DNA from 2 places in the Paenarthrobacter sp. NPDC058040 genome. Region 2 is predicted to be linked to the other one. Evidence: riboswitches for the same ligand, from Rfam matches in the RefSeq annotation. Region 2 holds a riboswitch; the other holds the start of a gene.

Region 1 (7,447 bases), on a different contig from region 2:
GTGTCTCATCGTGGAATGATTCCGCGGTGACCGGATCCAGGGACAGTGCGAACTGGTCCCGCCACCTGAACTCGAAGCGTGCCTTGGAAAGGGCATCGTCGCGCTCGTTGGCGCCGGGGTGTCCTTTGGCAAGGTCCGCGGCATGGGCTGCGATCTTGTAAGTGATCACGCCGGTCTTGACGTCGTCCTTGTTCGGCAGGCCCAGGTGTTCCTTGGGGGTCACGTAGCAGAGCATGGCCGTGCCGTAGCGGGCAATCTCCGTGGCACCGATCGCCGAGGTGATGTGGTCGTACCCTGGCGCAACGTCGGTCACGAGCGGCCCGAGGGTGTAGAAAGGGGCGCCCTTGCACAATTCCTGCTGGCGTTCCACGTTCTCCCGCACCAGGTGGAAGGGAATGTGCCCCGGTCCCTCAACCATGACCTGGACGTCGTATTCCCAGGCCCGCTGTGTCAGTTCGGCCAGGGTATCCAGTTCGGCGAACTGCGCCGCGTCGTTGGCGTCCGCCGTGGCCCCGGGGCGGAGGCCGTCACCCAGCGAGAAAGCGACATCGTACTTGGCGAAGATCTCGCACAGTTCATTGAAGTGGGTGTAGAGGAAGTTCTCTTGGTGGTGGGCAAGGCACCATCCGGCCATGATGGAACCGCCGCGGGACACAATGCCCGTGACCCGGTTGGCGGTGAGGGGAACGTAGCGCAGCAGGACACCTGCGTGGATGGTCATGTAGTCAACGCCCTGCTCGCATTGTTCGATCACCGTGTCCCGGAAGATCTCCCACGTGAGCTTGTTGGCCTCGCCATTGACCTTTTCCAGCGCCTGGTAGATCGGCACCGTGCCGATGGGGACGGGGGAGTTGCGGATGATCCACTCGCGGGTGGTGTGGATGTCGTCCCCCGTGGAAAGGTCCATGACGGTATCGGCGCCCCACTGGGTGGCCCACTGGAGTTTGTCCACTTCCTCGGCGATGGAACTGGTGACGGCAGAGTTGCCGATGTTGGCGTTGATCTTCACCAGGAAGGCCTTGCCGATGATCATGGGCTCGGACTCGGGGTGGTTGATGTTGTTGGGGATGATGGCCCGCCCTGCAGCGACTTCGCTGCGGACCAGCTCAACGTCGCAATTCTCCCGCAAGGCGACGAACCGCATTTCGGGCGTCACGACGCCCTGCTTGGCGTAATGCATCTGGGTGACGGTTTTACCTTCGACGGCGCGGCGGGGCACGGGTTGTGCACCCTTCCACTCAGCCGAGGCGGCTCCGCGCCGCACGGCCGACTTGCCATCGTCCAGCAGGTTCCGTTCCCGGCCCGAGTACGCCTCTGTGTCACCGCGTGCCTCGATCCACGCCTGGCGGAAGGGCTCCAGCCCTACGACTGGATCGCTTCCGGGGCCCGCCGTGCGGTACACCTGCAGTGGCTGGTTTGCCTGGCCGTTGGGCGAGGGTTCCAACGCGATTTCAGTCACCGGCACGCGGATGCCGTGGCCGGGATCTTCCAGCCAGGCAAGCGAGTGGGATTTCAGGGATTGGGTCACCGTTTCCGCCGTGCCTGCTGCGGAACCGGACTGGTTTTGGGCAGGGCTGTGCTGTGATTCTGTGGTGCTCAAGGATTACTCACTTCCTTCGCCGGCATTACCCGGACAGGTTCAACGGTCGCAGACTGCGTCAGTCTGATCTCAGCCCCTGCAAGGGCTCCCGTGTGGTCGTAGACGAAGCTACCACAGCCAGGCGGGTGGTCCCAGTCACAAGCGAGCCGGCCGGCGGTCCCGGCTAGGCTTCTGCCATGGCCAACATCATTGAATTCAGTGGTCCCGTGCTGGTGGCAGCCGATGACGAACGCCAGGGTTTGTGGTCCGTGGACGGAAAGCTGACCTTTGAACGTCCCGCAGCCGTGCCGGATGAAGTGCTCGACGGATGGGTGCTCCCGGGCTTCGTGGATGCGCACTGCCACATCGGCCTTGGTCCGGGCGGGTCGGTTGACGACCCGACCACCCTCGCCCAGGCGGTAGCGGACCGAAACGCGGGAACCCTGCTGATCCGTGACGCCGGTTCGCCCAGCAACACGCGCTGGGTCCAGCAGCGGGAGGACTTGCCCCGGCTGGTCCGCGCAGGGCGGCACATTGCCCGGAGCCGGAGGTACCTGCGCGGCCTGGGCCATGAAGTGGAGCCTGATGAGTTGGTGGAGACGGTGCGGAAGGAAGCCCGCGACGGCGACGGCTGGGTCAAGCTCGTGGGCGACTGGATTGACCGCGGGATCGGCGACCTTTCGCCGTCATTTCCCGCCGCCGTGGTCAAAGACGCCATTGCTGCCGCCCACGATGAGGGCGCCCGCGTGACCGCGCATTGCTTCGCGGAAGAAACCGTGGACCAGATGCTCGACTCCGGAATCGACTGCATCGAGCACGCGACGGGGCTTTTGCCGCGGCACATACCCCGGTTGGTGGAACAGCAGGTGCCAATCGTGCCCACGTTGGTGAACATCGCGACTTTCCCAGACATCGCCGCGCAGGCCAAGCCTAAATTTCCCGACTACGCCCAGCACATGACCAGCCTGTGGGAACGGCGTCGCGAGCGGGTCCTGGAGGCTTTCGAAGCAGGCGTTTCCATCTACGCGGGCACCGATGCCGGCAGTGTCATCAAGCATGGGCGGATTGCCGACGAGATGCAGGAACTGCACGACGCCGGCCTGCCGCCTTCCGCGGTCCTCGACGCTGCCGCTTGGCGCGCCCGGGCCTGGCTGGGAGCCGAGGGCATCAGCGAAGGGGCGAGTGCCGACGTCGTGCTCTGCCGTGCGGATCCCCGGCGGGTGCTGGCCACGGTCCACGAGCTGGGCCACGTGGTCCTCAGGGGCAACGTCGTCCGCTGGGAATAAATTGAAGCTTCAAGTAATTTAGATAGGTAGAACGAGCCGAAAAGCGGCCACCTTGACCTACCGGGAGCATCACATGACCACTTCATCCAGCCAGGACCTGCTGCCTGCCGACCTCACCATGGGCACAGTGATGCTCAAGGTAGGCGACATGAAGGTCATGAGCGACTACTACCAGCGCGCGCTGGGCCTTCAAATCGTGGCCGAGCAGGACGGCGGCCTCTACCTGGGCCGCCTGGGCAAGCCGGTGGTCCACCTTGCCCCCGCGGCGGGCCTGCAGATCCCGGGGCGTGGCGAAGCCGGCCTCTTCCATACCGCGATTCTTTTCGACGATCAGCCCTCGCTTGCCGCCACTATCGCCACCGCCGCGCAATACGAGCCCCGGGCTTTTGTGGGCAGTGCCGACCACCTGGTCAGTGAGGCGTTCTACTTCACCGATCCCGAGGGCAACGGAATCGAGTTGTACTACGACAAGCCCCGCGAAGTGTGGAAGTGGGACGGCAAGAACGTGGTCATGGACAATGTCGCGTTGCCGCCACAGGCCTATCTGCAGCAGTACTTGAGCGAAGCGGCGGTGACCGGTCAGGCCCAGGCCGTTGCCGGCGTCGGGCATGTCCACCTGCAGGTAGGTGACGTGGCTACCGCCCAGCAGTTCTATGTCGACACGTTGGGTTTCGAGCGGACGGCGGGCTGGCACGGCCAGGCCCTGTTCGTCTCCGCGGGCGGGTACCACCACCACATGGCCATGAACGTCTGGAACAGCCGCGGTGCCGGACCGCGCCGGGACACGCTTGGGCTGGGGGAAGTGCTGATCGAGGTCCCGGGCGATGGTGATGTCCAGGCCCTGGCCGACCGCCTGAAAGTGGCCGGATTGAAGAGCCACCACACTGGCAAGGAACTTCGCTTCGAGGACCCCTGGCGCAACCAGTTGCGGGTTGCTGTCCGGTAAGGCGTGTCGCGCCGGCCGGGTGCCGGCTGCACTAGGCTGGGCAGTATTGGAGGGCGGCCCGAGGTCGCCTTCCGGTGTCTTGTCAGCGCGAACGAATGAGAGTCTTTCCATGGGCTTTGCCGAAATCTTTGTAGCCACCCACGACGAAGCACTCAAGCGGGCAGCCGCCCTGGACCGCGGCGCGGATGTTGCCGGGTCTGCCGTCCGGATCGATGGCATTACCGACTACGAGGTCGAACAACTGGGCGATCTCGCGGGCCAAGCCGTACACGCTGCGGGAGCTGATTATGAGCTGGCGCTCGTGGATGTGACGAGCGACGCCCTTCTGGGCGTTCCGGAGGCCATGGTCCGGGCGCTGGCCGAGCTCCTTACCTACGAAAACGAGGGCGAAGGCAACGTTCTTGACGACGTCGCCACAGCGTGGGCAGGTCAGGAAGACATGCCTTTTGGCGCCGTTGAGTCGAAGGGCTATGTGCAACAGCTTGCTGCCTTGGCCTCCGACGTGGAGAGCGCCGATCGGGCGGGCCTTTACGTGTGGTCCGTGTCCTGAGGCCTCCCGTCCGGCGACGCCGTGGTCAATTTCACACGCGCCTGTTCCGGTCAAGTCGTAATTGTCCCGCCCATCTGGCACAATGGACAGGTACTCGATCGGTGCGGCCCCTCTCTCCGTGCACGTATCTTGTCCTTCGAACCCCCTAGTATGGCCCGCCCCACGGGTGCAGAACGTCGGGTTCAACCCCGTTTCAGAAACAGGAGTGACCACAAAAGTGGCCGTAAAGATTCGCCTTAAGCGCTTCGGTAAGATGCGCGCACCGTACTACCGCATCGTCGTCATGGATGCCCGCGCCAAGCGCGATGGCCGTGCCATCGAAGAAATCGGCAAGTACCACCCCACCGAAGAGCCGTCATACATCGAGGTCGCTTCCGAGCGTGCCCAGTACTGGCTTTCCGTTGGCGCCCAGCCGACCGAGCAGGTTGCCGCGATCCTCAAGATCACCGGTGACTGGCAGAAGTTCAAGGGCCTGCCTGGCCAGGAAGGCACCCTGAAGACCAGGGCTCCGAAGGAAGCTTTCGTGGCTCCGGAGAAGGGTTCCGTCATCATTCCGGAAGCCATCACCAAGAAGGCCAAGAAGGACGACGCCGAAGCCGCTGAAGCAGAGACCACCGAGGCTGAGTAAGTTGCTGGCAGAAGCGCTCGAGCACTTGGTCCGTGGGATCGTTGACAGTCCTGAGGATGTCAAGGTCAGTGCCAAGAACAACCGCCGCGGGGAATCCCTCGAAGTGCGGGTTCACCAGGAGGACCTCGGCCGGGTAATCGGCCGCCAGGGACGCACCGCCCGTGCCTTGCGCACGGTGGTTGCAGCCTTGGCTGGTGGCGATCAGGTCAGGGTCGACGTCGTCGACACCGACCGTCGCCGGTAGCGCGCTCAGCATCATTTGCCTTAAGTCCGGCCCCTTCACCGAATATGGTGGAGGGGCCGGATTGCTTTATCGAACACCCCTTGCTTGAGAAGAACAACGACGTACCGCGGCCATCCGGCCGGCGGCCAAACCAGAATTCAGAGGAACCAATGCAGCTCCAGGTGGCACGGATCGGCAAACCCCATGGCATCCGAGGCGAGGTCACAGTGCAGGTGCTGACCGACGCTCCGTCCGAACGCTTCGTTGCCGGCACGGAATTCCGGGTGGAGCCGGCCGCCTCCGGACCGCTGACTGTCCGCAGCGCGCGTTGGAACAAAGACATCCTCCTGCTTGGCTTCGAGGAAGTCCCGGACCGCAACGCAGCAGAGCTCATCCGCGGCGCCAAGCTCTTCATCGAAACGGAAGACCTCGACGACGACGGCGAAGAGGGCTGGTACGAGCACGAACTCGTTGGCCTTCAGGCGCGCGTAGGCACGCACGTTGTGGGCAAAGTGGCGGCCCTGAACACCATGCCTGCACAGGACCTGCTGGTGGTTGAGGGCCACGATGGCAAGGAGATCCTGATTCCCTTCGTGGACGAGATCGTTCCGGAGGTCAACATCGAGGGGGGATACATCCTCATCACCCCGCCGGCAGGCCTCTTTGAGATCAACGACGAATCAGCCATTGAATCCAAGGGGGAGTCCCCTGAATGAGGATCGACGTCGTCAGCATCTTCCCGGAGTACCTGGCTCCGTTGGAACTCTCCCTCATTGGCAAGGCACGCCAGGACGGAATCCTGGAACTGAACGTCCACGATCTCCGCTCGTTCACCACGGACCGGCACCGCACCGTGGACGACACCCCCTACGGCGGTGGCGCGGGCATGGTCATGAAACCGGAGCCGTGGGCCCAGGCGCTCGAATCGGTTTCCTCGCCGGGGGCGGACAAGAAGCCGGTCCTGATCGTGCCTTCGCCGGCGGGGGAGAGGTTTACCCAGGCACTGGCCTACGAGCTGGCCGAGGAAGACCAGTTGGTCTTCGCATGCGGCCGTTACGAGGGCATTGACGAGCGGGTCATCGATTGGTCCCGCGACCATTTCGCCGTCAGGCCCGTCAGCTTGGGGGACTACGTCCTCAACGGTGGCGAAGTCGCCGTATTGGCCATGGTGGAAGCCATCGGCCGGCTGCTTCCTGGCGTCGTGGGAAACCCCGAGTCCCTGGTCGAAGAATCCCATTCCGACGGCCTCTTGGAGTACCCCGTCTACACCAAGCCTTCCTCCTGGCGTGAGCACGATGTTCCGGAGATCCTGCTGAGCGGTAACCACGGCAAGATCGCGCAGTGGCGCCGGCACGAACAATTCCGCCGCACGGCCGAACGGAGGCCCGACCTTCTCGCGGATTTTGATGCTTCGAAGCTGAGCCGCGCCGACCGGAACGCCTTCGCGGACTTGGGTTACGACGTCGTTGACGGCCGCCTCCGCACCCGTGGGTACGAAGCCAACGACGAAAGCCGCTGACCGCCGTCGTACATCCCGCCGCGTGATTGGCCCGATGGTGCAGCATGTGGCAGAATTAACCCTTGTGTCTGCTGGGCTGGCGCCTGCCACAGGGGGAGCTTAGCCAACAGCCGGACAACCAGTGACGCCAATCAGTGGCGGGACTGGCACCGATGAATCTTCGGCGGAAATTTCCGCGGGCCAATGCGCTCCGGGCTTGTTCGCCGTGACCCAAGGTGGATGACCTGTGGCGTTCACCAGGAGTGGATCAATGCATATCCTCGATAGCGTAGACGCAGCCTCGCTGCGCAACGATGTTCCGGAGTTCCGCGCGGGCGACACCCTCAAGGTTCACGTCAACATCATCGAAGGCAAGAACTCCCGTGTCCAGGTATTCCAGGGCTTCGTCCTGGGACGCCAGGGTGACGGCGTTCGCGAAACCTTCACCGTGCGCAAGGTTTCCTTCGGTGTCGGCGTAGAGCGTACCTTCCCGGTACACTCCCCGATCATCGACAAGATCGAGGTCGTCACCAAGGGTGACGTCCGTCGCGCCAAGCTCTACTACATGCGTGCACTGCGCGGTAAGGCTGCGAAGATCAAGGAAAAGCGCGACTTCGCCAAGTAAGTCCACCAACTTACGCAACGGGTCCAGGATTCGTGCCCGGGGTTCCGGAGCAATCCGCAACGCAACAGGGATACGAATCATGGACTCAACAGAACGCCAGCCCCGGAAACAG
Region 2 (7,447 bases):
CGTTCCACCTCGGCCGGCGTCAGTCCGGCAGCAGGTTCAACGAGGGGCGGCAGGACCGCGGGCGCAGTGTGGGCAGCAAGAATTGAGGCCATACCCCAATGTATGCCTGCCGATGCCGCCCGGTCATATTACCCACCGGTACAGTGGTCATAACTGCAAAGGAAAGGCGGCAGACTGTGGCTGACGGCGCACGGGCAAATGATGGGGCACCAGCAAAACAGGATCGGACTGGTTCACCGCGCTCAGCAAGGTTGCCGCGGGACGAGCGCCGTGCGCAATTGCTCAACGCTGCCCTGGAAGTGTTCGTTTCCAACGGCTTCCACGGAGCCGCAATGGATGAGATCGCCGAAACCGCCCATGTGAGCAAGCCGGTGCTCTACCAACACTTCCCTTCCAAGCGGGAGTTGTACATGGCGCTCCTGGACAGCCATCTGGCCGCCCTGACCGATTTGATGCTCACGGCACTGAACTCCACCACGGACAACAAAGAGCGCGTCAAGGCCGTCATGCGCGCCTACTACAAATTCATTGCGGACGACGACCAGGCGCATCGGCTCGTCTTCGAGTCGGACCTGATCAACGATCCCGATGTCAGTTCCCGCTTGGAAACGTTCAACAAGACATTTGCGGATGCCGTAGCCCACGTCATTGCGGAAGACACCAAGCTGCCCCCGCTCGAAGCGCAGCTCCTGGGCCGTGGGCTGGCCGGAATGGCGCAGGTCAGCGCGCGGTACTGGCTCGAAACGGACGGAAACCTGGACCTCGATGTGGCCAGCGATCTGATCTATCGTTTAGCTTGGCGCGGAATCAGTCGATTCCCCAAAGAGTCCTAGGCTACAAATAAAGGACTGACCTAATTCTTGATTGGCTTGGAGGCCTTGCTGTGGAAGTAAAGATCGGCATTCAAAACGTTGGCCGTGAAATTGTGCTCGAATCCGCCTTGGATGCAGACGCGGTAGCCAAGCTTGTTTCGGACGCACTCTCCAAGGGTTCCGAGTTGCGGCTGACGGACGACAAGGGCCGCCAGGTGATCGTTCCGGGAAGCGTCCTGGGCTACGTCGAAATCGGCGCCGAGGAAGTCCGTCGCGTAGGCTTCGGCGCACTCTGACACTTTGCCCTGACAACTGCCGCTAAGGAGTCCCCATGCTTTCACTCGTCGTTGTTGCGTTTGCGACTGTCGCCACAGGTTTCCTGGTGTGGGCAAACGACAAACGGCACGGCAAGTACGGCATTGCCCTGCCGGCCGGCGTTTCTTTGGGCGTTGGCGCCTTGGCTTGGGTGGCTTTCATTGCGGCAGGCTTGGGCTATCAGCCCGGGCTGACGTGGATTCCCTTTGTGTTGCCCATCGTGCTGGGTACGGCCGCCGCGGCCGGCGCCGTGGTCTTCCTGGGCCGCACGCGTACCTCGCGGGATACTACGGCCCTTACCGAAGCCCTGCGACTCTAGGCGCGTCCGGGGAACGTTCCCTGTTCCTAAACAGTTGTGGCCACCGCCCTCAAGGGCAGTGGCCACAACTGTTTAAGCGTTAGAGGAACTCTGCGCGGCCTTCCATGGCCGAGGACGCCAGGGCGTGCTCCCGGCGCGGAATCCGTCCCGCTTGCCGGGCGAACCGGCCGGACAGGACAGCGTGCTTGAAGGCTTCGCCCATCAGAGCAGGGTTCTGTGCCCGGGTCACGGCGGTAGCGAGAAGCACGGCGTCACACCCCAATTCCATGGCAAGCGCGGCGTCGGAAGCGGTGCCGATGCCGGCGTCCAGGACCACCGGAACAGAAGCCCTGGAGACGATGACCTCGATGTTGTGCGGGTTGAGGATACCCAGGCCGGTGCCGATCGGCGCACCGAGCGGCATGACGGCGGTGGCACCCAGGTTCTCCAGTCGCAGGGCCAGCACGGGATCGTCGTTGGTGTACGCGAAGACCTTGAAGCCCCTGTTGACCAATTGCTCGGTCGCATCCACCAATTCGACTGCGTCCGGAAGCAAGGTGTGCTCGTCTGCGATGACCTCAAGCTTCACCCAGTCGGTCTCCAACGCTTCCCGGGCCAGTTCCGCCGTCAGCACAGCGTCCTTTGCTGTGAAGCAGCCTGCGGTATTCGGGAGCACCCGGATGTTGTTGTCCACCAACAGCTGGAAAAGCGAGCCCGCCTCTGCCGGAGAGTAGCGCCGCATGGCCACGGTGGTCAGTTCCGTCCCGGAGGCCAGAAGTGCCGCGCCGAGGCCTTCCAGGCTGGGGGCTCCGCCGGTCCCCATGATGAGCCGGGATGACAATTCCACCCCGTCGATGACCAAGGGGTCGATCCGGGTTTCGGTGCTTGTTGTGGTCATGGTTCAGCCTCCTTGGACTGCGGTAACGAGTTCCAGCTCATCGCCTTCGGCGAGGTCCGTGGCAGCCCATTGGCTGCGCGGCACTACTTCGGAGTTACGTGCGACGGCGACACCCAACTTGCCGCCGTCGGCCGCCTGTCCGCGGTGGTCCAGTGCGCGGCCGGTGACGGAGGTGACGAGGGTGCTGACCGAGGCGCCATCCGCTACTGCGTGGTCTGCTCCGTTGAGTTTGATGTTCATGCTGTTTCCTTGCTGAAAGATTCCGTGTCTGCAGAAGTGTGGTGTGGCGCCAGGCCAGGCGTTGCAAAGCGGTCCGGCCGGAAGCGCAACCAGCGCGGATCCACCGAGCCCGTTATCAGGTCGCCCACGATCGCCGCGGCCGCCGGCGCCAGGAGAACGCCATGCCGGAAGAAGCCGGTGGCAATAATGAGGCCCGGAACCTGCCCGTCGGCGCTGGCCACACGTCCCAACAGCGGCGCGTTGTCCGGCGTTCCAGGCCTGGCCCGGGCGGTAGCTTCGAGGAGTTCCAATTCCGCGACCGCGGGAACCAGGACCTGGGCATCGCGCAGAAGCTGGTAGATGCCACCGGCTGAGACAGCGTTGGACCCGGTTGACAGTCCGTCTTCCCTCTGGGTGGCCCCGATTACCACGGTCCCGTCCTCCCTCGGAACGATGTAGACCGGCACACCCCTCACCATTCCCCGGACGGTTGAGGTGACCAGGGGTTGCAAGGTTTCCGGGACGCGCAGCCTGAGGATGTCCCCATACACCGGACGCAAGGGGAGCTCGAGCTGCCCCGGAAGTCCGTTGATCGTTGCCGCATCCAGGCCGTTGGCAAGGACTGTTTCCTTGGCCAGGACCTGCCCACCATTGCTGAGCCCAGCGCCGGCCACCCGGCCTTCGTCCCAGAGCAAGCGGACTGCCGCATGCCGAACGTGGAAGCCGTCGTCGGCCCCCTCTACCCAGCTGTCGTCGGCGGGCCTGTGCGCAGCCAAGCCCGCCAGCAGGGATGCCGCGAGCTTCCGCGGATCCACTTGGTGGTCCGCTGGAATGTGGAACGCGCAGGAAATCTGCGGACTCAACAGGGGTTCCCGTTCGCGCGCGTCCCGCAGCAGCAGCGGCTCCACCTGGAGGCCCTCGGCCACCTGCACGGAGCGCAGGTCTGCGAGCGCGCGGCGATCGGCGGCGTCGGCACCCACGGCGAGCGTCGCCGTCGTACGGTAACCGGTGGTTTCCCGCGGACCGGCGAGGCTGTCCACGAACGCGGGCCAGCGCCGCGACGATTCCAGCATGAGTTCCAGGAGGTCCTCCTCCTGGTAGTGGAGTTCGCTGACGGGGGCCAGCATGCCTGCCGCGGCATAAGTGGCGCCGGTGGCGGGTGCCGGATCGATGAGGACTACCGAATGGCCGCGCCGCCGTGCTTCGTGCGCTATTCCGAGTCCGATGACGCCGCCGCCTATGACGGCGACATCTGCGTAAATGGCTTCTGCCATGGATTTCCTTCCCTACGCCGGTACTAGCCGGATCAGGTCAAGCGGTCGGCGCTGAAGCCCTCTCAGCCGGACAGTCATAAAGACAAACGTCGCGGCTCCCGCAGTACGTGCCCAGTTTAGAGGAACTACTCTGGTTTGCATGACCCAGCCTGACCTCCTCGCCACTGCCCGCCTCTATTTGTGCACCGACGCCCGCCGGCAGCAGGACGATTTCGAAGATTTTGTGGATGCCGCCTTCGAGGGCGGAGTGGATATTATCCAGCTCCGCGACAAGACGCTCGAGGCCGGCGAAGAACTGGAACTGCTGGAGGTCCTCAGCAAGGTGGCCAGCCGCCACGGGCGGCTCTGGGCCGTCAATGACCGCGCCGATGTTGCCCGTATTTCCGGGGCTCCCGTGTTCCACATCGGCCAAAAGGACATCCCCTTGGGGGCTGCCCGGGACCTGCTCACTGATGAGGAGACCATCGGCCTTTCCACCCACTCCACTGGGCAGGTGGACGCGGCAGTTGCGGCCTCCCGGGACGCCGGTGGCCTGGACTACTTCTGCGTCGGCCCGCTCTGGGCGACGCCCACCAAACCGGGCCGGGCCGGAGTGGGGCTGGACTTGGTCACATATGCCGCGGAGGCCGTAAAGCAAGCCGACGTTGACCTGCCCTGGTTCGCGATTGGCGGCATCGACCTCAGCAACGTGGAACAAGTGGTTGCCGCAGGAGCCAGCCGCATAGTGGTGGTGCGTGCCATCACCGCGGCAGATAACCCGACGGCGGCCGCCCAGGCGCTGCTGGCGGCCCTCGACGCGGCTTAGGCCGTCAGCCCCAAGCCGGTCATGCGGCGCCCGTGCCGCTCCGCAAGCTCGGCGGTCAGCTGATGCACTGCGGCACGGGATTCGCCGCCGTCGCGCAGCAGTGGCCCAAGATGCGGATGCTCCAAACCGACGCGCTGGGCCTGTGTCAGGGCCTCACCGACCAGCCTGCGCCCCCAAAGTGAGAGCCGCGACGCGAGCCGCGGGTCATCCCGCAGGGCCCGTCGCAGCAGGATCCGCAGGGCTTCGGTTGCTTGGTCGGCCGAGGCAACCTGCTGGACGAAATGCTGGGTGCCGGAGTCGAGGAAACCGGCGACGGTCCGGTAGAAATCCGCGGAGACGGTATCTATGACGTCGGCCTTGGCCACCGATTCGAACCAGTCTCCGGGCGGCGTCCGCTCGTGGAAGTGATCGAACGAGCGTTGGAACGGGAGCATGGCGTCCTCGGGGTCGTTTCCCATTTCCGCGAGCCGGCCGCTGATTACGGCGTAGTTTCCGAAGGCACCAACGGCGATCTTGGCCAGCATGGCCCGTTCGCGGAGCGTGGGCGCCAGTCGCGAGTCGGAGGACAACCTTCCGAAGGCGGACAACTCCCCGTAGGCCATGGCGCCCAGCAGCTCGGCGGCGAGCTGCCCCTGGGAATCGTCGCGGCCTGTGGAGGTGCCCATGTTCCAAGACTATCCGCCGTTTTCGGGCTAGTCTGACTTTCGTGTCACATCATCGGATAGCGCCCAACGTCGACGATTCTTCCGACCAGCTCGCAGAGTCCTTGGCCGCGCTGAGGACCGAGCTGGAACTGCCCGGCGACTTCCCCGGCGGAGCTCTGGACGAGGCACGCGCGGCCGTTGAACACCACCAGCTCCCGGCCCGGGATTTGCTCGACGTTCCGTTCGTCACGATCGATCCCGCCACCTCCACCGACCTGGACCAGGCCCTTTTCATCGACCGGGCCGGCGACGGCTACAAGGTTCTCTACGCCATTGCGGATGTCCCCTCTTTTGTTGTCCCTGGTGGGGCCTTGGATGGGGAAACCAGGCAGCGCGGCCAGACCTACTACGCGCCCGACGGCCGGATTCCCCTGCACCCGGAGGTCATCAGCGAGCACGCAGGGAGCCTGCTGGCCGGCCAGGACTGCGGCGCGTTCGTTTGGGACTTCGATCTTGATGCCAAAGCGGACATCGCGGCTGTCTCCGTCGCACGCGCATCGGTAAGGAGCCGCGCGAAGCTGAGCTACAAGGGTGCCCAGGAGCAGATCGATTCGGGTTCGGCCCTGCCGGTTCTCCAGCTGCTGAAAGAAGTCGGGCTGAAGCGGGTGGAGCTGGAACGCAAACGTGGCGGCGCGAGCCTCAACATGCCCGAGCAGGAGATCGTCCAGGCAACCGGTGGAGGCGGCTACCGGATTGTTGCCGCCCCTTCACTTCCCGTGGAGGACTGGAACGCCCAGATCTCCCTGATGACGGGCATGGCGGCAGCCCAACTGATGCTTGACGGGAAAGTTGGCATCCTGCGGACCATGCCTGCGCCGGACGAGCGGTCGCTGCTGCATTTCAAGCGGCAAACCCAGGCCCTTGGCAAACCATGGGACGGTGACATCACCTACGGCGAGTACCTGCGGACCTTGGATGCCTCCGATCCCAAACAACTGGCCATCCTGCACTCGGCAGGCACCCTGTTCCGGGGCGCGGGGTACACGCCCTTTGACGGAGAGGTTCCTCAGGACGTCATCCAATCGGCCATCGGGGCACCCTATGCGCACACCACCGCTCCACTGCGCCGCCTTATTGACCGCTTCGTCCTGGTGATCTGTGAAGCGCTGAGCAATGGTCATGACATCCCGGATTGGGCCCGCGAAGCACTGCCGACACTCCCTGAGATCATGGCTTCCTCGGACCAATTGGCCGGGAAACTGGAACGTCTGGCCCTGGACACGGTAGAGGCCGCCCTCGTGGCCAACCATATCGGCGAAGAATTCGATGCTGTGGTCATCTCGGGATCCAAGCCATCCAACGGCAATGGCAACGGTAACGGCAGCGGCCCCTACGGCACCGTCCAGATCGCCGACCCGGCCATCACCGCCCGCTGTGACGGCGAGCTCGAGTCCGGGACCACGGTCAGAGTGAGCTTGGTGAAGGCGGATATTGCCAGCCGGGAAATCCGTTTCGCCCTCGTCCCGTGACGCCGATCCGGGGTTTATGGCCGCCAGAGGATAGACTTGCCGTGTAGTAATGGATGCCCGGTCGTTGATTCAGTTAATTTTTGAACTCAACAAGCCCGCCCCTACGCGATCTTGAGATGTGCCCGCTGGTCACCAGTGCCAGTACTTAGATAGCCCGCGATCGGCTTCCACTGGAATTGCTTGCGCGCCCGTTCGTGCTCCGGTACGGCTTTGCCGCCGCCGTTGAGCATGCAGCGCCAATGCCCAAATGAATAAGGAAACTCCCTGTGAGTGAATTGCACACCCATGAAGTCCTGACGGACTCCACCGGAACCGAATCCATCGAACCCGAGGAAACGATCACCTCGGACGAGACGCCCCACGAGATCGAAGAAAAATCGTTCGCCGACTTCAATGTCCGCGCGGACATTGTCGAATCCCTTGCCGACGCCGGCATCACGCACCCCTTCCCCATCCAGGCGATGACCCTCCCCGTTGCGCTCAGCGGCCACGACATCATCGGCCAGGCCAAGACGGGTACCGGCAAGACGCTTGGCTTCGGCATTCCTGCACTGCAGCGGATCGAAGGCCGGGACGACGCCGGGTACGGCAAGCTCGCTGTCCCGGGAGCTCCGCAGGCCTTGGTGATTGTTCCCACCCGTGAACTTGCCGTC

The links. Region 2 has a riboswitch for thiamine pyrophosphate ahead of thiO (glycine oxidase ThiO). Riboswitches for the same ligand answer to the same signal wherever they lie in the genome.
Region 1: another riboswitch for thiamine pyrophosphate. It lies ahead of thiC (phosphomethylpyrimidine synthase ThiC); the one in region 2 lies ahead of thiO (glycine oxidase ThiO).

What each region holds. Positions count from the first base shown of each region.
Region 1 is NZ_JBHVRN010000005.1:304,996-312,442, forward strand. Features, by position in the region: gene thiC (phosphomethylpyrimidine synthase ThiC) at 1-1,600, opposite strand, end outside; TPP riboswitch at 1,595-1,702, opposite strand; gene ACFVSJ_RS09190 (amidohydrolase family protein) at 1,777-2,865, shown strand; gene ACFVSJ_RS09195 (VOC family protein) at 2,939-3,811, shown strand; gene ACFVSJ_RS09200 (hypothetical protein) at 3,921-4,361, shown strand; gene rpsP (30S ribosomal protein S16) at 4,579-4,989, shown strand; gene ACFVSJ_RS09210 (RNA-binding protein) at 4,991-5,233, shown strand; gene rimM (ribosome maturation factor RimM) at 5,383-5,928, shown strand; gene trmD (tRNA (guanosine(37)-N1)-methyltransferase TrmD) at 5,925-6,731, shown strand; gene rplS (50S ribosomal protein L19) at 6,982-7,335, shown strand; gene lepB (signal peptidase I) at 7,415-7,447, shown strand, end outside.
Region 2 is NZ_JBHVRN010000003.1:43,533-50,979, forward strand. Features, by position in the region: gene moeB (molybdopterin-synthase adenylyltransferase MoeB) at 1-92, opposite strand, end outside; gene ACFVSJ_RS04725 (TetR/AcrR family transcriptional regulator) at 177-833, shown strand; gene ACFVSJ_RS04730 (DUF3107 domain-containing protein) at 884-1,108, shown strand; gene ACFVSJ_RS04735 (hypothetical protein) at 1,144-1,446, shown strand; gene ACFVSJ_RS04740 (thiazole synthase) at 1,526-2,323, opposite strand; gene thiS (sulfur carrier protein ThiS) at 2,327-2,563, opposite strand; gene thiO (glycine oxidase ThiO) at 2,560-3,816, opposite strand; TPP riboswitch at 3,809-3,928, opposite strand; gene thiE (thiamine phosphate synthase) at 3,956-4,621, shown strand; gene ACFVSJ_RS04760 (ferritin-like fold-containing protein) at 4,618-5,286, opposite strand; gene ACFVSJ_RS04765 (RNB domain-containing ribonuclease) at 5,328-6,794, shown strand; gene ACFVSJ_RS04770 (DEAD/DEAH box helicase) at 7,061-7,447, shown strand, end outside.